DNA from 3 places in the Streptomyces sp. NPDC048751 genome. Region 2 is predicted to be linked to each of the others. Evidence: riboswitches for the same ligand, from Rfam matches in the RefSeq annotation. Region 2 holds a riboswitch; each other region holds the start of a gene.

Region 1 (5,978 bases), on a different contig from region 2:
GTGGCGTTCTCCAGCTTGAGGCCGACCTCCTCGGAGATGACCTCGCCGCCCGTGAGGATGGCGATGTCGCCGAGCATGGCCTTGCGGCGGTCGCCGAAGCCCGGGGCCTTGACGGCGACGGACTTGAAGGTGCCGCGGATCTTGTTGACGACCAGGGTCGACAGGGCCTCGCCCTCGACATCCTCGGCGATGATCAGCAGCGGCTTGCCCGACTGCATGACCTTCTCCAGGAGCGGGAGCAGGTCCTTGACGTTCGAGATCTTGGAGTTCGCGATCAGGATGTACGGGTCGTCGAGGACGGCCTCCATACGCTCCATGTCGGTGGCGAAGTACGCCGAGATGTAGCCCTTGTCGAAGCGCATACCCTCGGTGAGCTCCAGCTCCAGACCGAAGGTCTGGGACTCCTCGACAGTGATGACGCCTTCCTTGCCGACCTTGTCCATGGCCTCGGCGATGAGCTCGCCGATCTGGGTGTCGGCGGCGGAGATGGAGGCCGTGGAAGCGATCTGCTCCTTGGTCTCGACATCCTTCGCCTGCTCAAGGAGGGCACCGGAGACGGCCTCGACGGCCTTCTCGATACCGCGCTTGAGGGCCATCGGGTTGGCGCCGGCGGCGACGTTGCGCAGGCCCTCGCGGACCAGCGCCTGGGCGAGAACGGTCGCGGTGGTCGTACCGTCACCGGCGACGTCGTCCGTCTTCTTGGCGACTTCCTTGACCAGCTCGGCGCCGATCTTCTCGTACGGGTCCTCGAGCTCGATCTCCTTGGCGATGGAGACACCATCGTTGGTGATCGTGGGGGCGCCCCACTTCTTCTCGAGGACGACGTTGCGGCCCTTGGGGCCGAGCGTCACCTTCACGGCGTCCGCGAGCTGGTTCATGCCGCGCTCGAGGCCGCGCCGCGCCTCCTCGTCGAACGCGATGATCTTGGCCATGTGAAGTGGTCCCTCCAGGACTGGGGGTGATTCCTTCGGACCGCGCCCGCGCCCGCGACGGACGGCTCGCCTGCCTCGTGGTTCCTTGCCCCACCCGGCGTGCGGGCCTCACCGACCCGGTCCTTCGTTGTCACTCTCACCTTCAGAGTGCTAACGCAATGATTAGCACTCGCCCCTGCCGAGTGCAAGCGCCTTCCCCGCATCCGCAGGTGAACGCCGGGTGCCGCGGCTCCCGCGCGGCGCGTCCGGGCGCGTCCGGGCAGACCGAAGGGCTCGTACCCCGGGAGGTACGAGCCCTTCGAAGATGTTCAGAAGAACGACGCTGCGTCGGCGCGTGCTTCAGCCGGTCGCGAGTCGGACCATGTCCGCCTGCGGCCCCTTCTGGCCCTGCGAGATCTCGAAATCGACCCGCTGACCCTCCTCCAGGGTGCGGTAGCCGTCCATCTGAATCGCGCTGTAGTGGACGAAAACATCCGCACCACCGTCGACCGCGATGAAGCCGTACCCCTTCTCCGCGTTGAACCACTTGACGGTGCCCTGAGCCATGCCTAACTCCCCTATTACTGGCCCTTGCACAGATCCACACTTCGCGGATCCGGGTCAGACCTCACCCCCCGCTTTGGTTGGGGGCGTGCGCCGGAACGCGTCGACCGCGGCCGAATGTATCTGTCCAACTGCCGTCTGCAACAGGTCAATCGGACGAGAATTCCGGGCATGGCCGGTCGGGAATTTACCGAGAATTCACCAGAATTCTGGGCAAGTCGGGCTCCACAAAAGGAGCAAATGGCGCAAAAGAACCACACACTTTGGCTACTTCTCATCGCATGTGGAGCCGTAAAACAGAGGCGTTCGGTACGCGAAAAACAGCGTGTTCCCCAACTGTACCGCGCTCAACCACACAGAATTGCCCCCTCCGCTTCTCTCACGGAGGGGGCAATTCGATGAACTCTCGGTAACTGATGTTACCGAAGGTAATGATCAGCCTCCGGCGACCGCCGGAATGATGGAGACACCGGCACCGTCCGGGGTGGCCGTCTCCAGACCCTGCTCGAAGCGGACGTCGTCGTCGTTGACGTACACGTTGACGAAGCGGCGCAGCTTGCCCTGGTCGTCGAGAACGCGGGCCGCGATGCCCGTGTGGTTCTTCTCCAGGTCGGCGATGACCTCGCCCAGGTTCGCGCCCTCGGCGGCGACCTCGGCCTGGCCACCGGTGTAGGTGCGCAGGATGGTGGGGATGCGGACGGTCACGCTCATGCGAGGCCAGCCTCTCGGAAGGAGTCCAGGTTCGGGCGGATGGTGGCGGTGAGCCCGGTGCCGGCCACCGCGTCGAGGGTCTTGAGGCCGTCGCCGGTGTTCAGCACGACAGTGGTGAGGGTCGGGTCCAGCAGACCGTTCTCGATCAGCTTGCGCGCCACACCCACGGTCACCCCGCCGGCGGTCTCCGCGAAGATGCCCTCCGTCCGGGCGAGCAGCTTGATCGCGTCGACGACCTGCTCGTCGTTGACGTCCTCCACGGCACCGCCCGTACGGCGCGCGATGTCGAGGACGTACGGCCCGTCGGCCGGGTTGCCGATGGCGAGGGACTTGGCGATGGTGTTCGGCTTCTGCGGCCGGACGACGTCGTGGCCCGCCTTGTAGGCCACCGACACCGGCGAGCAGCCCTCGGCCTGCGCGCCGAAGATCTTGTACGGCTTGTCCTCGACGAGACCGAGCTTGATCAGCTCCTGCAGACCCTTGTCGATCTTCGTGAGCTGCGAGCCGGAGGCGATCGGCACGACCAGCTGGTCCGGGAGCCGCCAGCCGAGCTGCTCGCAGATCTCGTACGCCAGGGTCTTGGACCCCTCCGCGTAGTACGGCCGCAGGTTGACGTTGACGAAGCCCCAGCCCTCGCCCGCCGGGTCGCCGATGAGCTCGGAGCAGAAGCGGTTCACGTCGTCGTAGTTGCCCTCGATGCCGACGAGCTCGCCGCCGTAGATGGCGGCCATGACGACCTTGCCCTGCTCCAGGTCGTGCGGGATGAACACACACGAGCGGAAACCGGCGCGGGCGGCCGCGGCGCCCACCGCGCCGGCGAGGTTGCCGGTGGAGGAGCAGGAGAGGGTGGTGAAGCCGAAGGCGCGGGCGGCCTCCAGCGCCTGGGCGACGACACGGTCCTTGAAGGAGTGCGTCGGGTTGCCGGAGTCGTCCTTGACGAAGAGCTTGCCGGCGTCGACGCCCAGCTCGCGGGCCAGGTTGTCGGCCTTGACGAGCTTGGTCCAGCCGGGGTTGATGTTCGGCTTGTCCGCCACGTCGGCCGGGACGGGCAGCAACGGGGCGTAGCGCCAGATGTTCGCGGGGCCCGCCTCGATGCGCTTGCGCAGCTCCTCCGTGTCGTAGGAGGAGAAGTCGTAGGCGATCTCGAGCGGGCCGAAACACTCCTCGCAGGCGAAGACCGGGCCGAGGGGCACGCGGTGACCGCACTCACGACAGCTCAGCGCGGCGGCGGGGCCGAGGTCTACGGTGGAGTCGGTGGTGCTTGCAACAGTCTGCACAGCCATGGAGGCGAGGCCCTTTCTCCTCATCTTCCTCACGACGCATCTCGCCGCGAGACGGATTTGGCACCTTCCCTAGCCGGGAGCCTCGCTGGCGATCGACAGTGATCTACGAGACCGGCTGGAGGGTTGCCGGGGCTTCAACGGGCCGTTTCCCTCTGCCCCTCTGGATGAGCGGTATGTGGTTGTTGACGCACATGACCCCCGACATGCGATGGTCACCAGCGTTGTCCAAGACTGTAACCGAAGGCCAGGACAGTTGAGATAGTCGTCCGAACCGCGAGACAACCCGTGAGGAGCCGCAGACTGTGCTGGAAGAAGTCGAGCGCTGGCTGAGCACCCGCTCCTGGTCCGTGACCGATCGCCCGCTGCACCAGATCCTGGCCGCCAAACAGCGGACGGGCCAGTCGGTCAGTGTCGTGCTGCCCGCGCTCAACGAGGAGGAGACCGTCGGCGACATCGTCGCCGTCATCCGCCACGACCTGATACAGCAGGTCCCGCTCGTCGACGAGATCGTCGTCGTCGACTCGGGATCGACCGACCGCACCTCCGAGGTGGCCGCCGCCGCGGGCGCCCGGGTCGTCCACCGCGACGACATACTCCCGCGTATCCCGACCGTGCCCGGCAAGGGCGAGGTGCTGTGGCGCTCCCTGCTGGTGACCGGCGGGGACATCGTCTGCTTCATCGACGCCGACCTGAAGGAGTTCTCCTCCGACTTCGTCTCCGGGATCGTGGGCCCCCTGCTCACCGACCCGGACGTCGATCTCGTCAAGGGGATGTACGACCGTCCGCTCGGCGGGGCGGCCGGCCAGGGCGGCCGGGTCACCGAGCTCATGGCCCGCCCGCTGCTGAACATGCACTGGCCGCAGCTGGCGGGGTTCGTGCAGCCGCTCGGCGGCGAGTACGCGGCCCGCCGCTCCCTCCTGGAACAGCTTCCCTTCCCCGTCGGCTACGGCGTGGAGCTGGGCATGCTGGTCGACTCCCTGCACCTGGTCGGGCTCGACGCCCTCGCCCAGGTCGACGTCGGGGTGCGCAAGCACCGCCACCAGGACGGGCAGGCGTTGGGCCGGATGGCCGCCGCGATCTACCGCACCGCCCAGCTGAGGCTGGCCCGCGGGCATCTGATCCGTCCGTCCCTCATCCAGTTCGAGCGGGGCGAGGACGGGTTCGAGCCGCGTACGTACTCCGTGGACACGGAGGAGCGTCCGCCGATGACGGAGATCGCGGAGTACGCCGCGCGCAAGGTGGCGTGACGCGCGGGGAGCCGTATACGGCTGTCCACGAAGCGCGATCGTACGTTTGAGCGTTTACAGGCCGGGCTAAGTTGAGGCGTATGGCTTCCACGCACGACGCTGCTGCTCAGGTGCTGGTCGCGTCCAACCGCGGCCCGGTCTCGTACACGGTCCAGGAGGACGGCTCGCTGCACGCCAAGCGGGGCGGCGGAGGGGTCGTCTCGGGCCTGTCGGCCATCGACCCGGACGCCGGCGCCCTGTGGGTGTGCTCGGCGCTGTCCGACGGCGACCGGGAGGCGATCCGGCGCGGGGTGGGCGAGAAGGGCGTACGGATGCTGGACATTCCGGCGGACGTGCACTCGGACGCGTACAACGGCATCGCCAACTCGGTGCTGTGGTTCGTCCACCACATGCTGTACCTCACCCCGCTGGAGCCGGTCTTCGACGCGGAGTTCCGGCGCCAGTGGGCGGCGTACGAGGCCTACAACCGCGCGTTCGCCGAGGCGCTGGCCGAGGAGGCGGCCGAGGGGGCGGCGGTCCTGGTGCAGGACTACCACCTCTGTCTCGTCCCCGGCATGCTCCGCGAGCTGCGCCCCGACCTGCGCATCGGGCACTTCACGCACACGCCGTGGGCGCCGGTGGACTACTTCGCGATGCTTCCCGACGACATCCGTTCGCAGCTGGTGCTGGGCATGCTCGGTGCGGACCGGCTCGGGTTCCTGACCCGTCGGTGGGCGGCGGCGTTCGCCGAGTGCGCGGAGGCGATGGACCCGCAGATCGTCGGCCGGCAGGGCGACGACGGGCTCAGGGCGACGCTCGAGTACGCGCGCGACTGGACCCGGCCCGGCCACCGCACGCGCATCTCCGTGCACGGCCTCGGCGCCGACGCGGAGTTCCTGCGCGAGCGGGCGCACCAGGCGGACGTCGAGGAGCGGATGGCGGCGCTGCGCGAGGAGATCGGCACGGCCCCCGACGGCAGCCTCCGCAGGACCATCGTCCGCGTCGACCGGACCGAGCTGTCGAAGAACATCGTGCGCGGCCTGCTGGCGTACCGGCAGCTGTTGGAGGACCACCCCGAGTGGCGCGAACGGGTGGTGCACGTCGCCTTCGCCTACCCCTCCCGCCAGGACCTCGCGGTCTACCGCGACTACATGGCCGAGGTGCGGCGGGTGGCGGAGGAGATCAACGAGCAGTACGGCACCCCGGGCTGGACCCCCGTCGTCCTGCACCTCAAGGACGACTTCGCGCGTTCCCTGGCGGCCTACCGCCTCGGCGACGTGGCC
Region 2 (5,978 bases):
GGCGATGCCGGGGTTGGGGCCCAGGTACGCGTCGATCTTGCCGCTGGACAGGGCGAGGTAGACGCTGTTGCTGTCCTGGAAGTACTTGACGGTGAGCTTCTTGCCCTCCTTGGCCAGCTTCGCCTTCCACTCCAGGAGGATCTTTTCCTGGTTGGTGCCTGAGCTGACGGAGACGGTCTTGCCGGCGAGGTTCTCGTAGTTGTCGTCGAAGTTCCAGGTGCTCTTCTTCGGCACCACGAAGGCGAGGTTGTCCTGCCGGTAGGAGGCGAACTCGTACTTCTTCTTTCGCTCCTCGGTGTCGGTGACGTTGGAGAAGGCCACGTCGACCTTCCCGCTGTCGATGCCGACGAAGAGGTTCTCCCAGGTGGAGTTCTTCACCTCGGGCTGGAGGCCGAGGACCGCGGCGACCAGGCGGCCGAAGTCGGGCTCCGCGCCGGTGAGTGTCTTCTGGTCGCTGCCCACGTAGGCCAGCGGCGGGAAGCCGGCCGGGAGGGCGCCGATGCCGATCTCCAGCTTGCCGCTCTTCCTGACGGCGGCGGGGAGTTCGGCGCTGACGGACTTGACCTCGGAGACCTTGATGGAGGTCTGCTGGGCGGCGCCGTTGGAGACCTGGCCGATGACGACCTCGCCGGACTTGGCGGCGGCCTGGGTGGAGGTGGCCGCGTCGCTGTTGCCACCGCAGGCGGCGAGCCCGGTGGCCAGGGAGGCGACGGCGGTCGCCGCGGTGATGCCGCGTATCAGGCTGCGTCGGGTGAACTGGGTGGGCATGGCTGTTCCTTGTCGCTGGAGGTGGTGAGGGTGGAGTGGGCGGAGTGGGGGGAGGTCTACGCGGGCGGCGGTCAGAGGACCTTGCTGAGGAAGTCCCTGGTCCGCTCGTGCCGCGGCTTGTCGAGGACCTCGGAGGGCGGGCCCTGCTCGATGATCTTGCCGCCGTCGATGAAAACGACCCGGTCGGCGATCTCGCGGGCGAAGCCGATCTCGTGGGTGACGATGAGAAGCGTGGTGCCGCTGGTCGCCAGGTCCTTGATGACGGCGAGGACTTCGCCGACGAGTTCGGGGTCGAGGGCGGAGGTGGGCTCGTCGAAGAGGATGACGCCGGGGCGCAGGGCGAGGGCGCGGGCGATGGCCACGCGCTGCTGCTGGCCGCCGGAGAGCTGGCGCGGGTAGGCGCCGGTCTTGTCGCCGAGGCCGACCCGGCCGAGCAGTTCGCGGGCCAGCTCCTGGGCCTCGGACTTGCCGAGCCTGCCAGTGGCGACCGGGGCGGCGGCCACGTTGTCCAGGACGGTCAGGTGCGGGAAGAGGTTGAAGTTCTGGAAGACGAACCCGATCCGCCCGCGCTGGGTGAGGATGGCCCGCTCGCTCAGCTCCTTGAGCCGCTCGCCCTGCCGCTTTACGCCGATCAGCTCGCCATTGATGCTGACGTAGCCGATCTCGGGCTTCTCCAGGTGGTTGATGACCCGCAACAGGGTGGACTTTCCGGAGCCGGAGGGGCCGAGGATCACGGTGACCTCGCCGGGGCGGACGGTCAGGTCCACGCCGTCCAGCACCCGATGGGTGCCGTACCACTTGTGCACGTCGTGCACCTCGACGGTGGCGGCCTCGACGTCCGCCAGGGCCTCGATGGTGTCGGCGGTCATACGGCGGCCTCCCGGCGGATGCGCTCCCGCAGGCCGGTGAGCCCGATGCGGAGCTTCTGCAGCGGCGTCGGCGGCAGGCCGCGGGTGGCACCGCGGGCGTAGTACCGCTCGACATAGAACTGGACGACGGAGACGACGCTGGTCAGGATCAGGTACCAGACGGTGACGACCAGCAGCAGCGGCACGATGTCGCCGGGGTAGGTGGAACCCATGGTCTGCGCGGAGCCGAACAGGTCCAGCAGGGAGACGTAGAAGACCAGCGAGGTGCCCTTGATCAGGCCGATGAGCTGGTTGACGTAGTTCGGGATGATCGAGCGCAGCGCCTGCGGAAAGACGATCTTCCGGAACTGGTAGCCCTTCGGCAGGCCCAGCGCCGCCGCCGCCTCGTGCTGCCCCTGGTCGACGGACAGGATTCCGCCGCGAACGACCTCGGCCGCGTAGGCGGCCTCGTTGAGGCTGAGGCCGATCACGGCGACGACCATGTCGGTGGCGAGCTTCGACTCGTCGAAGGAGAAGAAGGCCGGGCCGAAGGGAATGCCGACGCTCAACGTCTTGTACAGGGCACTGAAGTTGTAGAGGAAGATCAGTACCACGATGAGCGGGACGGAGCGCAGCGCCCAGACGTAGGTCCAGCTGACCGCGCGCAGCACGGGGCTCTTCGACAGCCGGGCCAGGGCGAGCACGATGCCGCCGATCAGGCCGAGCACCGCGCTGTAGGCGGTGACTTCGAGGGTGATGAGCAGGCCGTCGAGGATGGTGGGGCGCAGGAACCAGTAGCCCCAGCGGTCCCACTGGTAGAAGGGGTTGGAGACCAGTCCGTGCACGAACTGGGCGACCAGGACGAGCACCACCGCGGTGGCGATCCAGCGTCCGGGGCGCCGCAGCGGCAGAACTCGCTGGGCAGTGAGGGCTTTCGATGGTTGGTCGGCGGTCGGCGCCTCGGGGAGGGTGACGGTGGCGCCAGGGGGTTCACTCATGGTGGGCTCCGGCTGGGTCGGACACCCCGGACGGCGCGGCGGCATGCGGCGGCGCATGCGACAGCGAGGTAACAGGGGCGGGGAGGACAACGGCACACCGCAGGGGCGGTGTTCGTCAGGGATTGCGGGGGGGCTGCGGGGAGGTGTCAGCCCCGACAGCGGGCACAGCCCGGTGCGGTACACAGTGCGCTGTTCACGCGGAGCAGATCGACGGCGCGATCGGCGACGAGAGGGTTCGGGTACGGCTGTACGCAGCCCTGGGAGCGGCGCGTGGCCGTCCTGAGAGCTGCGTACATGGCGTCACCATCACTGTTCCGGCCCGTGTGGGCCTCGCGCTTACCGAAACGTCTTCGGTCCGGTCGTCACCTGGGGCACCCCACCGCGGAGCGAGGGTTGCCGGTCAGCAAGCCAGGGCTTGTTGCTGACACTCATGACCGTTCTGGGCCGTAGTTAAGACAATTGCCCGAACGAATGTCAACGCCGGTCCACCAGGTGGAACGGCTGACGGGCCGCGTGTGCTGCCCAGTCCAGGATCTGGACGGCCGCTCCGGCGGCCTCCAGGCCCTGGCAGCGGGCGTGGTGACGGCGTTCGATGCCGTCGAGGTCGAGGTGGCCGCCGAAGGCAGGGTGGGCGGCGAGCCGGCGGGCGTAGGCCCACAGGGTCGGGTGGTCGGCGATGCGTTGGACGGCGGAGGCGTCGAGGTGGTTGCGGTGGACGGTGTCGAGCTGGACCAGGGCGACCCACAACTCGACGTCGGCGGCGGTGATTTCGTCGCGGATCAGATACGTGCGTCCTTCGATCCAGCGTTCCAGGGCCCCAAGCGTTTCGAGCAGCATGCCAAGTGCCGTGTCACGTTCCACCGGCGCGCCACCGGCCGATCCGGCGTGCTGCGCGGCCTGTTCGATGCCCTGAGCGCACATCCGCTCGACGGCCTCGATCTCCGACTCCGTGCCGCACGGGTAGAGCGAGGGGCGGTCGCCGCCAAACCGGCGGTCGAGGTCGCGCATGATGTCCGGGGTGTGGGTGCTGACGATCCGCCCGGACCAGTCGTCGCTGAGCACCGGCGCGACGGCCGGACCAGGGTACCGGTGGGCGCTGGCCTCGTACAACGGACGCAGGACGGAGTGGCCGCCCTCGGGGCAGTCGGGGACCGCGGGCAGGAAGGTGGCCGGACAGACGGTGTCCAGGCCGAGCAGGCTGTGGGTGACGGCGATGCGCAGGCCGCCGGGACAGGCGGTCGACAGATGGAGGCGGTAGCGGCCCGGAACGGCGTAGTGGCCGCTGCGCGCGTCCCGGCCGATCCGGCCCCGGAAGGCGGACGCGGGCCGGTCGTCGGCGTGGGCGGCCAGCGGTGTGACAGTCATGACTCTCCCCGGGAGCGGGCGCGGACGTACGCGCGGCGGAAGCGACGTCGGGTGAGGGAGCGGAGTTCTCCCGTACGCACCGGACGGCACGACGCCCGAGGGCGTCTCCGGTGCGGGATGGGCGCGGCTCAGCCCTGGGGGTTGATAGCGCTGCAGACACGCAGCAGATCGATGTGACGGCGGGAGGTCAGAAGAGGCGAACGGCTCACTCGGACGGTGACCGACTCCAAGCGCCTCATAATTTCCCTACCCATTCACTAGGATTCCCTCAGTGAGTGTCGATCCGACCGACATCGGCGTCAAGAGGGCCGTCCCGCATCGCGGACGCCCCGATGGACGGCGGCCCTCCTCGACACAGTCACCACACGTTTCCCACTGCAACCGTCGGGACGCGGCGACGGTGTCGAGTCGGCGTGGATGACGTGCCGACGAGCTGCGTGCTCACCCGCAGAAGGCCCAGACGAAAGGGCCCGCAGGCTCTCGCCCGCGAAGTCTCCTCGCACCGTCGGGACATCATCGGGACGACAGGTTGGGAATCTGCGATCCCCTGTCCCCGTTTGCGGAGCATCTGAGCGACGTGCGACAAGTCGTTCTTCGGGGTCGGTGTCCGGCGTCCTAGGCCGGGTTACAGGAGTCTGGGCATGGATCCTGCGACGATCCAGGCCCTGGTCAGTCCGGATACTCCGGTCCGACCGCGGTGCGGGCGCCGAGCGTCCTTCCCCTGCCCCAGCCGAGCTCACGCCGGTATCCGCCGAGCAGACCGGAGTCCTCGAGCTCTGTCACATCACGGAAGCGCGAGCCGGGAGCGACCGCGGTCACCAGTGGGGCGACGAACAGCGCGTCGGTCGGGCAGTACGCCTCGCACTGGAAGCAGGTCTGGCAGCTGTCCTGGCGCGCGATCACCGGAACGCCGTCGGGGCCGCGGTCGAAGACGCGCGTCGGGCACACCTCGGTGCACCGGTCGCAGGCGATGCAGCGATCCGGGTCGACGATCTCGATCATGCGACTCGGCCTCCGCTCGCGACCAGTTGCCGTTGCACCGCCTCCGGGCGGCTCCAGACCTCGTCCAGCCCACCGGTGAGCAGCCGGTGGTGCTGGGCCGGGTCCTGCGCCGGCCGGTCAGCCCGCTTGTGCATACCGCGCGACTCGGTGCGCTGCAGCGCCGCGTGGTACATCCAGCGGCCGTGGGCCACCATCGCAGCCGCTTCCCTGGCCCGGAACAGCTCCTCGCCGCTCGCTCCCAGCCCTTCCCGGACTGCGGACCACGTCCCGTGCAGGGAACGCAGTGCCGGCTCCAGACGGTCCGCGTGCCGCAGGTAGTTGCGGTCGTACGGCAGGACCTCGCGCTGCACGGCGGCGACGACCTCGCGGTGGCCGACGTTCACCGCGCCGGTGGGGCGCAGGCCCGCCGTCCCCACTGGGCGCACAGCGCGGCCCGGACGGCCGCGCCCGATGGCGAACGCGGCGGCGCCCCGGCCCGCCCAGCTGCCCGAGGACGCCGCCCACGCGGCGTTGTGGCTGCCGCCGCCGGTGAAACCGCCGCAGATCAGCTCGCGGGTCGCGGTGTCGCCGGCCGCGTACAGACCGGGGACGTCGGTCGAGCAGTCGCGGCCGGCGATGCGCACACCACCCGTCCCCCGAACCGTGCCCTCGGCGAGCAAGGTGATCTCGAACAGGTCGGTGAACGGGTCAATGCCCAGCCGGTCGAAGACCAGGAAGGTGTTCGGCTGCCCCTTGCGCATCGCCCGCTGCTCGTCCGGTGCAGCCCGGTCGAACCGGGCGTACACCGACTCCGTGAGCAGGGTCCTGGCGATCGCTGACCGGCCGCCCTTGCTGGCCGCGCCGTCCAGCACCGAGCCGTCGGCGCGGTAGAAGGTCGCCCACGAGTAGTAGGCGGTCTTGGTCAGTGACGTGCCCTTGGGGGCGATGGCGTAGGCGTTGGAGAACTCCATTCCGGACAGCTGCGCCCCCGCCTCGACGGCCAGCAGGGCGCCGTCCC
Region 3 (5,978 bases), on a different contig from region 2:
CGCTACGTTGCGTGACAGTTCCGTCAATTCGGTCATTCGGCGAGGAGGTTGACCTAAGGGACAGCGACTTCAGGACAGCCGCTTCAGGAGCATCGCCGACGCCACCGGCCGCGCCCCGGCCCGCGCCACCCCGTCGGCCACCTCACGGTCGGTGGAGGCGACGATGACCGGCCGGCCCGGGGGCTCGGCGCGGACCAGCTGACGGATCAACTCGTCCGCGGTGACCCCCGGCTTGGAGAAGAGCACCCGCACGCCTCTGGGTGGCGCGAGCAGCACCGGAGCGGCCAGTTCGGCCCCGTCGAAGACACAGGTGACCTCGGCGCCGGTCTGGGCGGCGAGCTGCGAGAGCTGCCCGAGCAGCCTGAGACGCTGCTTCTCCAGCGGCATCTGCGGATAGCCGGTCTTGGTCACGTTGTAGCCGTCGACGACAAGATGCGCCTGCGGCAGCGCGAGCAACTGGTCGAGGATCGCGGGATCATTTTCGGACAAAGCCCGGGCAGCGATGTCCTTCGGAGTCATTCGTCCCGGTTCGACCGCGTCCACGGTCTCGGCGGGCCGCACGGACACCGGCGGCAGGGCCAGCTCCCGCCGCAGCCCCTGGGCCGCGTCCAGCACGGTGTCGAGCAACAGCCGTACGCGCATGTCCTCGACGCTGCGCCCCTCACGCGCCGCTCTGCGGGTGGCCTCCAGGGCGGCCTCCGCCTCCCCGAGCCGCGCCTTGAGCCGCCTGCTCTCGCTCTCGGCGGCGGACACCTGGGCGTGCCCGTCCGCACGGACGGCCTCGATCTCGCCGTGGGCCTTGCGCAGGGCCGCCTCGCCGCGCTTGACGTCACTGAGGGCCGCGCGCAGCTTGCGGTGAAGCGATTCCGCTTCCTTCTTCGCCGCCTCCAGCTCGACGCGCAGCCCCTCGGTCTCCGCGCGGGTCTGCTCACGGGCGTGCGCGAGCTGCTCGCGCAGCCGCTCCAGCTCGGCCCGGCTCTCCTCGTCGGCGCGCTCGGCGTCCGCCCGCAGGGCCTCCTCACCGGCCGCGGCGACCAGCTTCACCCAGCCCGGGGGCCGCAGTACGTAGGCCGCGGCCGCCACGTCGAGCGGGTCCGCGGCCGGGGGCGGCGAGCCGGAGTCCAGAGCGCCGGCGAGCTCCGGCTGGGCCTCTCTGAGCTTCTCCCCGATGCGCTGTCGGAACAGCGGGTCGGTCTCCAGCGCGGCCGCCATCGCGTTGCCCGCGAACTTGGCCCGCCGGTTGGGTGCGAAGCGGGCGTACTGCCGCAGCTGCGCGGGCAGTTCGGCGACGGTCAGGCCGCCGAAGCCGTCCGAGACGATCTGTACGACCCTGCGCCGTACGCCGTCGGGCAGCGGACGGTCGAGCACCTCGGCGGCGCCGTCGCCCGGCCCCCCGCCCGTGGTCTCCGCCATCCGTCACACCCCAATGCCTGTGCGGGGCCGCTCCCAGTCAGGAGCCGGCGCCCGGCCTGTCCACGAGTTCCACCTGGTCCACGGCGTTGCACCAGCGGCACCGCACCGACTCGATGGTCTCACTGACCACCTCGCGCTCCTCGACCTTCGGCTCGCCCGCGAGGTCGAGGTGGACGTACTCGACGACCTTCGACGAGCGCGTCACGTCGAACCGGGTGAGGTTGCCGCAGAGGGTGCAGCGCCACCGCGTGGTGGCGGTCGGCAGGGGAACCGTCATCGTGACTTGTCCGCTTCCTTCTAGTGTCGTCGTTCTAGTGTCGTCGTTCTCGCGGTGTCGGGTCGCGCCCAAGGCTCCCCGGTCCGTGTGGCTCGTAACCCTACGGCCTGGCGGGTACTCGCCGCTCGGGCGTCCACGGCGGCGAGGCGGTCTGTGCCCGCGCGTCCGTTACGTCATGCTCTGTGGTCATGATCAGCAACAGGAGCGTCACGCTCGGCAGCACGACCAAGGCGATCAGGGCGGTTCGTCGGACATCCACGCCGGTGACGTACGCGCTGATCGTCGTGTGCTGCGCGGTCTTCCTGGTCGGCCCGGCCTCGGGGCTCAACCCGGCGTACGGCTCCGGCGAGGAGCTGCTCCTGGCGCAGCGGGCCTATTTCCGGCGCTGGGGTGTGATCCCCGCAGAACTGTTCGAGGGTTCCCCCCGAGCGGCCCTGACCCCCGCCACGGCCCTCTTCGTCCACGGCAGCTGGGTGCACCTGCTGGGCAACATGCTCTTCCTCTACGTCTTCGGCGCGATGACCGAGGAACGGATGGGCCGCGTCCACTTCACCCTGTTCTACGTCGGCTGCGGCTCCCTCGCCCTGCTGGGGTACGCGGTCGCCAACCCCGGCTCCGAGCAGTCGCTGGTGGGCGCGTCCGGGGCGATCTCCGCCGTCCTCGGTGCGTTCCTGTACCTCTTTCCCCGGGCGCGGGTGACCAGTCTCCTGCCGTTCCTGTTCTTCCTGCCCCTGCGCCTCCCCGCGTGGGTCGTGCTGCCGTTCTGGGTGGCCGTGCAGTGGCTGGCGGCGGCGCGGGCCGGTCAGGGGCCCGGGGTGGCGTACCTGGCGCACCTGGTGGGCTTCGGGCTGGGCTTCCTCTACGCGTGGGCGTCCTTCAGGTCGACGACTAGAGTGAGGGCCGCCCCAGCTCCGGCCCCCGAGGGAGAGAACCAGCCGTGATCACCGCGATCGTGCTCATCAAGACCAGCGTGGACCGGATTCCGGAGATCGCGGAGTCGATCGCCGCGCTGGAGTCCGTCAGCGAGGTCTTCTCCGTCACCGGCACGTATGACTTGATCGCCATGGTCCGGGTGCGGGCGCATGAGGATCTGGCGGATGTCATTCCCGGGCGGATCAGCAAGATTCCCGGGGTGGAGGCCACGGACACGCATGTGGCGTTTCGGACGTACTCGCAGCATGATCTTGAGGCGGCTTTCGCCATCGGGCTGGACTCCTGACCCCCTGAACACCGCCAACTGGCGAACGCCCGTCACACCGCCGGGACGCAGCGGCCCTCCTCCGTGCGGTACTGCCACTTGGCACCGTTGCTCACCAGTTCCCGGACCGCGCTCACGAAGCGGTCCACGTGTTCGTCCGGGGTTCCCGCGCCGAAGCTGACGCGGATGGCGTTGAGGGACTTCTCGCCGGGGGCCGCCTCGGGGGCGCCGCACTCGCCCTGGGTCTGGGGGTCGCTGCCCAGGAGGGTGCGGACGAGGGGGTGGGCGCAGAAGAGGCCGTCGCGGACGCCGATGCCGTACTCGGCGGAGAGGGCGGCGGCGAAGTGGGAGCTGTTCCAGCCGTCGACGACGAAGGAGATCACGCCGACGCGGGGGGCGTCGTCGCCGAAGAGGGACAGGATCCGGACCTCGGGGACCTCGGCGAGGCCCGTGCGGACCTTCTCGATCAGGTACTGCTCGCGGGCGACCAGGGTGTCGAAGCCGGCCTCGGTCAGCGCCTTGCAGGCCGAGGCGATGGAGTAGGCGCCGATGACGTTGGGTGATCCCGCCTCGTGCCGTGCGGCGCTGTCGTGCCACTCGACGTCCACTCCCCCGTCCTCGCGCCGGGTCACCTTGCGGCTGGCGCCGCCGCCCGCGAGGTAGGGGTCGGCCTCGCGCAGCCAGTCGGCGCGGCCGGCGAGGACGCCGGAGCCGAACGGGGCGTACAGCTTGTGGCCGGAGAACGCGACCCAGTCGACGTCGAGGTCCTTCAGTGACACCGGGTGGTGGGGGGCCAGCTGGGCGGCGTCCAGGACGATACGGGCGCCGTGCGCGTGGGCGGCGGCGGCCAGCTCCTGTACGGGCCACAGCTCGCCGGTGACGTTGGAGGCGCCGGTGACACAGACGAGGGCCGGGCCGTGGGGGGCACGGTCGGCGAGGGCGCGCTCCAGGGTCGCCACCGCCTGCCGCGGGGTGCGCGGGGCGTCGAGGTAGGTGACCCGGGCGTGCTGCCAGGGCAGCAGCGAGGCGTGGTGCTCGGTCTCGAAGACGAAGACCTGGCAGTCGGCGGGGAGGGCCTGAGCCAGCAGGTTGAGGGAGTCCGTCGTCGAGCGGGTGAAGATCAGCTGGTCGTCGGCTCGGCAGTCGAGGAACTCGGCGACCGTCCTGCGGGCGTTCTCGAAGAGGTCCGTCGACAGCTGGGAGAGGTAGCCGGCACCCCGGTGGACGCTGCCGTAGTACGGGGCGTAGGCCGCCACGTCGTCCCAGACCCGCTGGAGGGCGGGGGCGCTGGCGGCGTAGTCGAGCGCTGCGTAGGTGACTTCGCCGCCCGTGACGAGCGGGACGGTGACATCCCGGCCCAGAACGGGCAGCGGGGCACAAAGGGGCTGGGTGGAGACAGCGGTGGAGGCAGCACTGAGGACAGACATGACGGAACTCCCGTGAGAGGAAGGAGGAGAGTGAAGACGGGTGTGCGGAGGCGGGGCTCGACGCCCTAGCGCATTCGCTTGCTCACGGAAGGCTCCCTCGATGACCAGGATCCCTGGTGTATGAGGGATCCGCGCTTGCCGTAGACCTCACTGCCTACGGCCTGGTCCTCACCCGGGGCACCCCGCCACGGACGGAGGGTTGCCGGACAGTCGGCCGGGGCCTCATGACTGTCACTCATGACCTGGACAGGAACGTACGTGAAGTGATCGCGGTCCCGCAACCCGTGTCCGGATCGCGGGACCGCACGTCGGTTTCCAGCGACCTGATCCGCCGGACAGGCCCTAGGCGTTGCTCGCGGCCACCCAGCGCTCGAGCGAACGCTTCGCCGCTCCCGAGTCGATCGACTCGGCGGCCTTGGCCATGCCGGCGCCGATCTGCTCGGCCAGCGTTCCGGGGCCCGGGTCGAGCGCCACGAGCGCCGCCGCCGAGTTCAGCAGGACGGCGTCGCGGACCGGGCCCCTCTCGCCCTCCAGCAGCCGTCTGGCGACCTCCGCGTTGTACGACGGGTCGGCGCCGCGCAGCGCCTCCACCGGCACGAGCTCGATGCCGACGTCGCGCGGGTCGAAGGTCTCCTCGGTCACCTTGCCGTCGCGCACGACCCACACCCGGGAGGTGGCGGTCGTGGTCAGCTCGTCGAAGCCGTCGTCACCCCGGAAGACGAGGGAGGAGTTGCCGCGCTCGGCGAGGACGCCGGCGATGAGCGGGGCCAGACGCGGGTCGGCGACGCCCACCGCCTGGGCCTTCACCTTCGCGGGGTTGGTGAGCGGACCGAGGGCGTTGAAGGTCGTCCGGATGCCCAACTGTCCACGGGCGGCGGCCACATGACGCAGCGCCGGGTGGAACTTGATGGCGAAGCAGAAGGTGATCCCGGCCTCCTCGGCCACCTCGGCCACCCGCTTCGGGGTCAGTTCGAGGTTGACGCCGAGCTTCTCCAGGACGTCCGAGGCGCCGGACGCGGAGGACGCGGCCCGGTTGCCGTGCTTGACGACCTTGGCACCCGTGCCGGCGATGACGATCGAGGACATCGTGGAGATGTTCACCGTCTTCGCGCCGTCGCCGCCCGTGCCCACGATGTCGACGGTGCGCCCCGGCACCTCGATGACGTTGGCGTGCTCGTACATCGTCCGGACGAGCCCGTTGATCTCCTGGACGGTCTCGCCCTTGGCGCGCAGTGCCACCGCGAACCCGGCGATCTGCGCGTCGGTCGCCTCGCCGCGCATGATCAGGTCCATCGCCCAGGCGGTGTCGTCCGCGGTGAGGTCGTGGCCGTCCAGCAGGCCGTTCAGCAGCTTGGGCCAGGAACGGCCCGCCGCGGTGTCGCCTCCAGCGGGGGTCACAGCGCTCATGGGGCCGCTCCGGGGTGTCGTAGAAGAGTGTGAGCCCACCCTATCCAGCCGGAAGGCACGGCGAAGGGCCCCGTCCGAAGACCGGACGGGGCCCTTCGCTGGTGGCGTGGCGACGCCGCGACGATCAGTGGTGGCCGTGGCCGCTCGTGATCTCCCTGTACTCCTCGGCGGTGGGCTTGGGGATCTGGGACTCCTCGCCGTAGTACGCCTCGCTCAGCTTGGCGCGCAGCTTCTCGGAGCCCTTCACCTTGCGCTC

The links. A riboswitch is a leader RNA that binds a small molecule or an ion and turns the genes downstream of it on or off. The one in region 2 is predicted to bind S-adenosylmethionine.
Region 1: linked by a shared signal. The riboswitch ahead of thrC (threonine synthase) and the one ahead of ACGFNV_RS36915 (amino acid ABC transporter permease) in region 2 are both predicted to bind S-adenosylmethionine.
Region 3: linked by a shared signal. The riboswitch ahead of ACGFNV_RS21845 (aminotransferase class V-fold PLP-dependent enzyme) and the one ahead of ACGFNV_RS36915 (amino acid ABC transporter permease) in region 2 are both predicted to bind S-adenosylmethionine.

The regions. Positions count from the first base shown of each region.
Region 1 covers NZ_JBICUX010000003.1:529,843-535,820, forward strand. The annotation lists gene groL (chaperonin GroEL) at 1-932, opposite strand, end outside; gene ACGFNV_RS14120 (cold-shock protein) at 1,272-1,478, opposite strand; gene ACGFNV_RS14125 (MoaD/ThiS family protein) at 1,911-2,186, opposite strand; gene thrC (threonine synthase) at 2,183-3,469, opposite strand; SAM riboswitch class I at 3,487-3,640, opposite strand; gene ACGFNV_RS14135 (glucosyl-3-phosphoglycerate synthase) at 3,772-4,716, shown strand; gene ACGFNV_RS14140 (trehalose-6-phosphate synthase) at 4,797-5,978, shown strand, end outside.
Region 2 covers NZ_JBICUX010000015.1:74,364-80,341, reverse strand. The annotation lists gene ACGFNV_RS36925 (transporter substrate-binding domain-containing protein) at 1-768, opposite strand, end outside; gene ACGFNV_RS36920 (amino acid ABC transporter ATP-binding protein) at 840-1,637, opposite strand; gene ACGFNV_RS36915 (amino acid ABC transporter permease) at 1,634-2,614, opposite strand; SAM riboswitch class IV at 2,942-3,050, opposite strand; gene ACGFNV_RS36910 (glutathione S-transferase C-terminal domain-containing protein) at 3,089-3,979, opposite strand; gene ACGFNV_RS36905 (putative leader peptide) at 4,108-4,218, opposite strand; gene ACGFNV_RS36900 (4Fe-4S binding protein) at 4,649-4,981, opposite strand; gene ACGFNV_RS36895 (FAD-dependent oxidoreductase) at 4,978-5,978, opposite strand, start outside.
Region 3 covers NZ_JBICUX010000006.1:447,153-453,130, forward strand. The annotation lists gene ACGFNV_RS21825 (NYN domain-containing protein) at 70-1,413, opposite strand; gene ACGFNV_RS21830 (hypothetical protein) at 1,451-1,690, opposite strand; gene ACGFNV_RS21835 (rhomboid family intramembrane serine protease) at 1,879-2,631, shown strand; gene ACGFNV_RS21840 (Lrp/AsnC family transcriptional regulator) at 2,628-2,909, shown strand; gene ACGFNV_RS21845 (aminotransferase class V-fold PLP-dependent enzyme) at 2,942-4,315, opposite strand; SAM riboswitch class IV at 4,442-4,558, opposite strand; gene trpD (anthranilate phosphoribosyltransferase) at 4,658-5,722, opposite strand; gene ACGFNV_RS21855 (cytochrome bc complex cytochrome b subunit) at 5,847-5,978, opposite strand, start outside.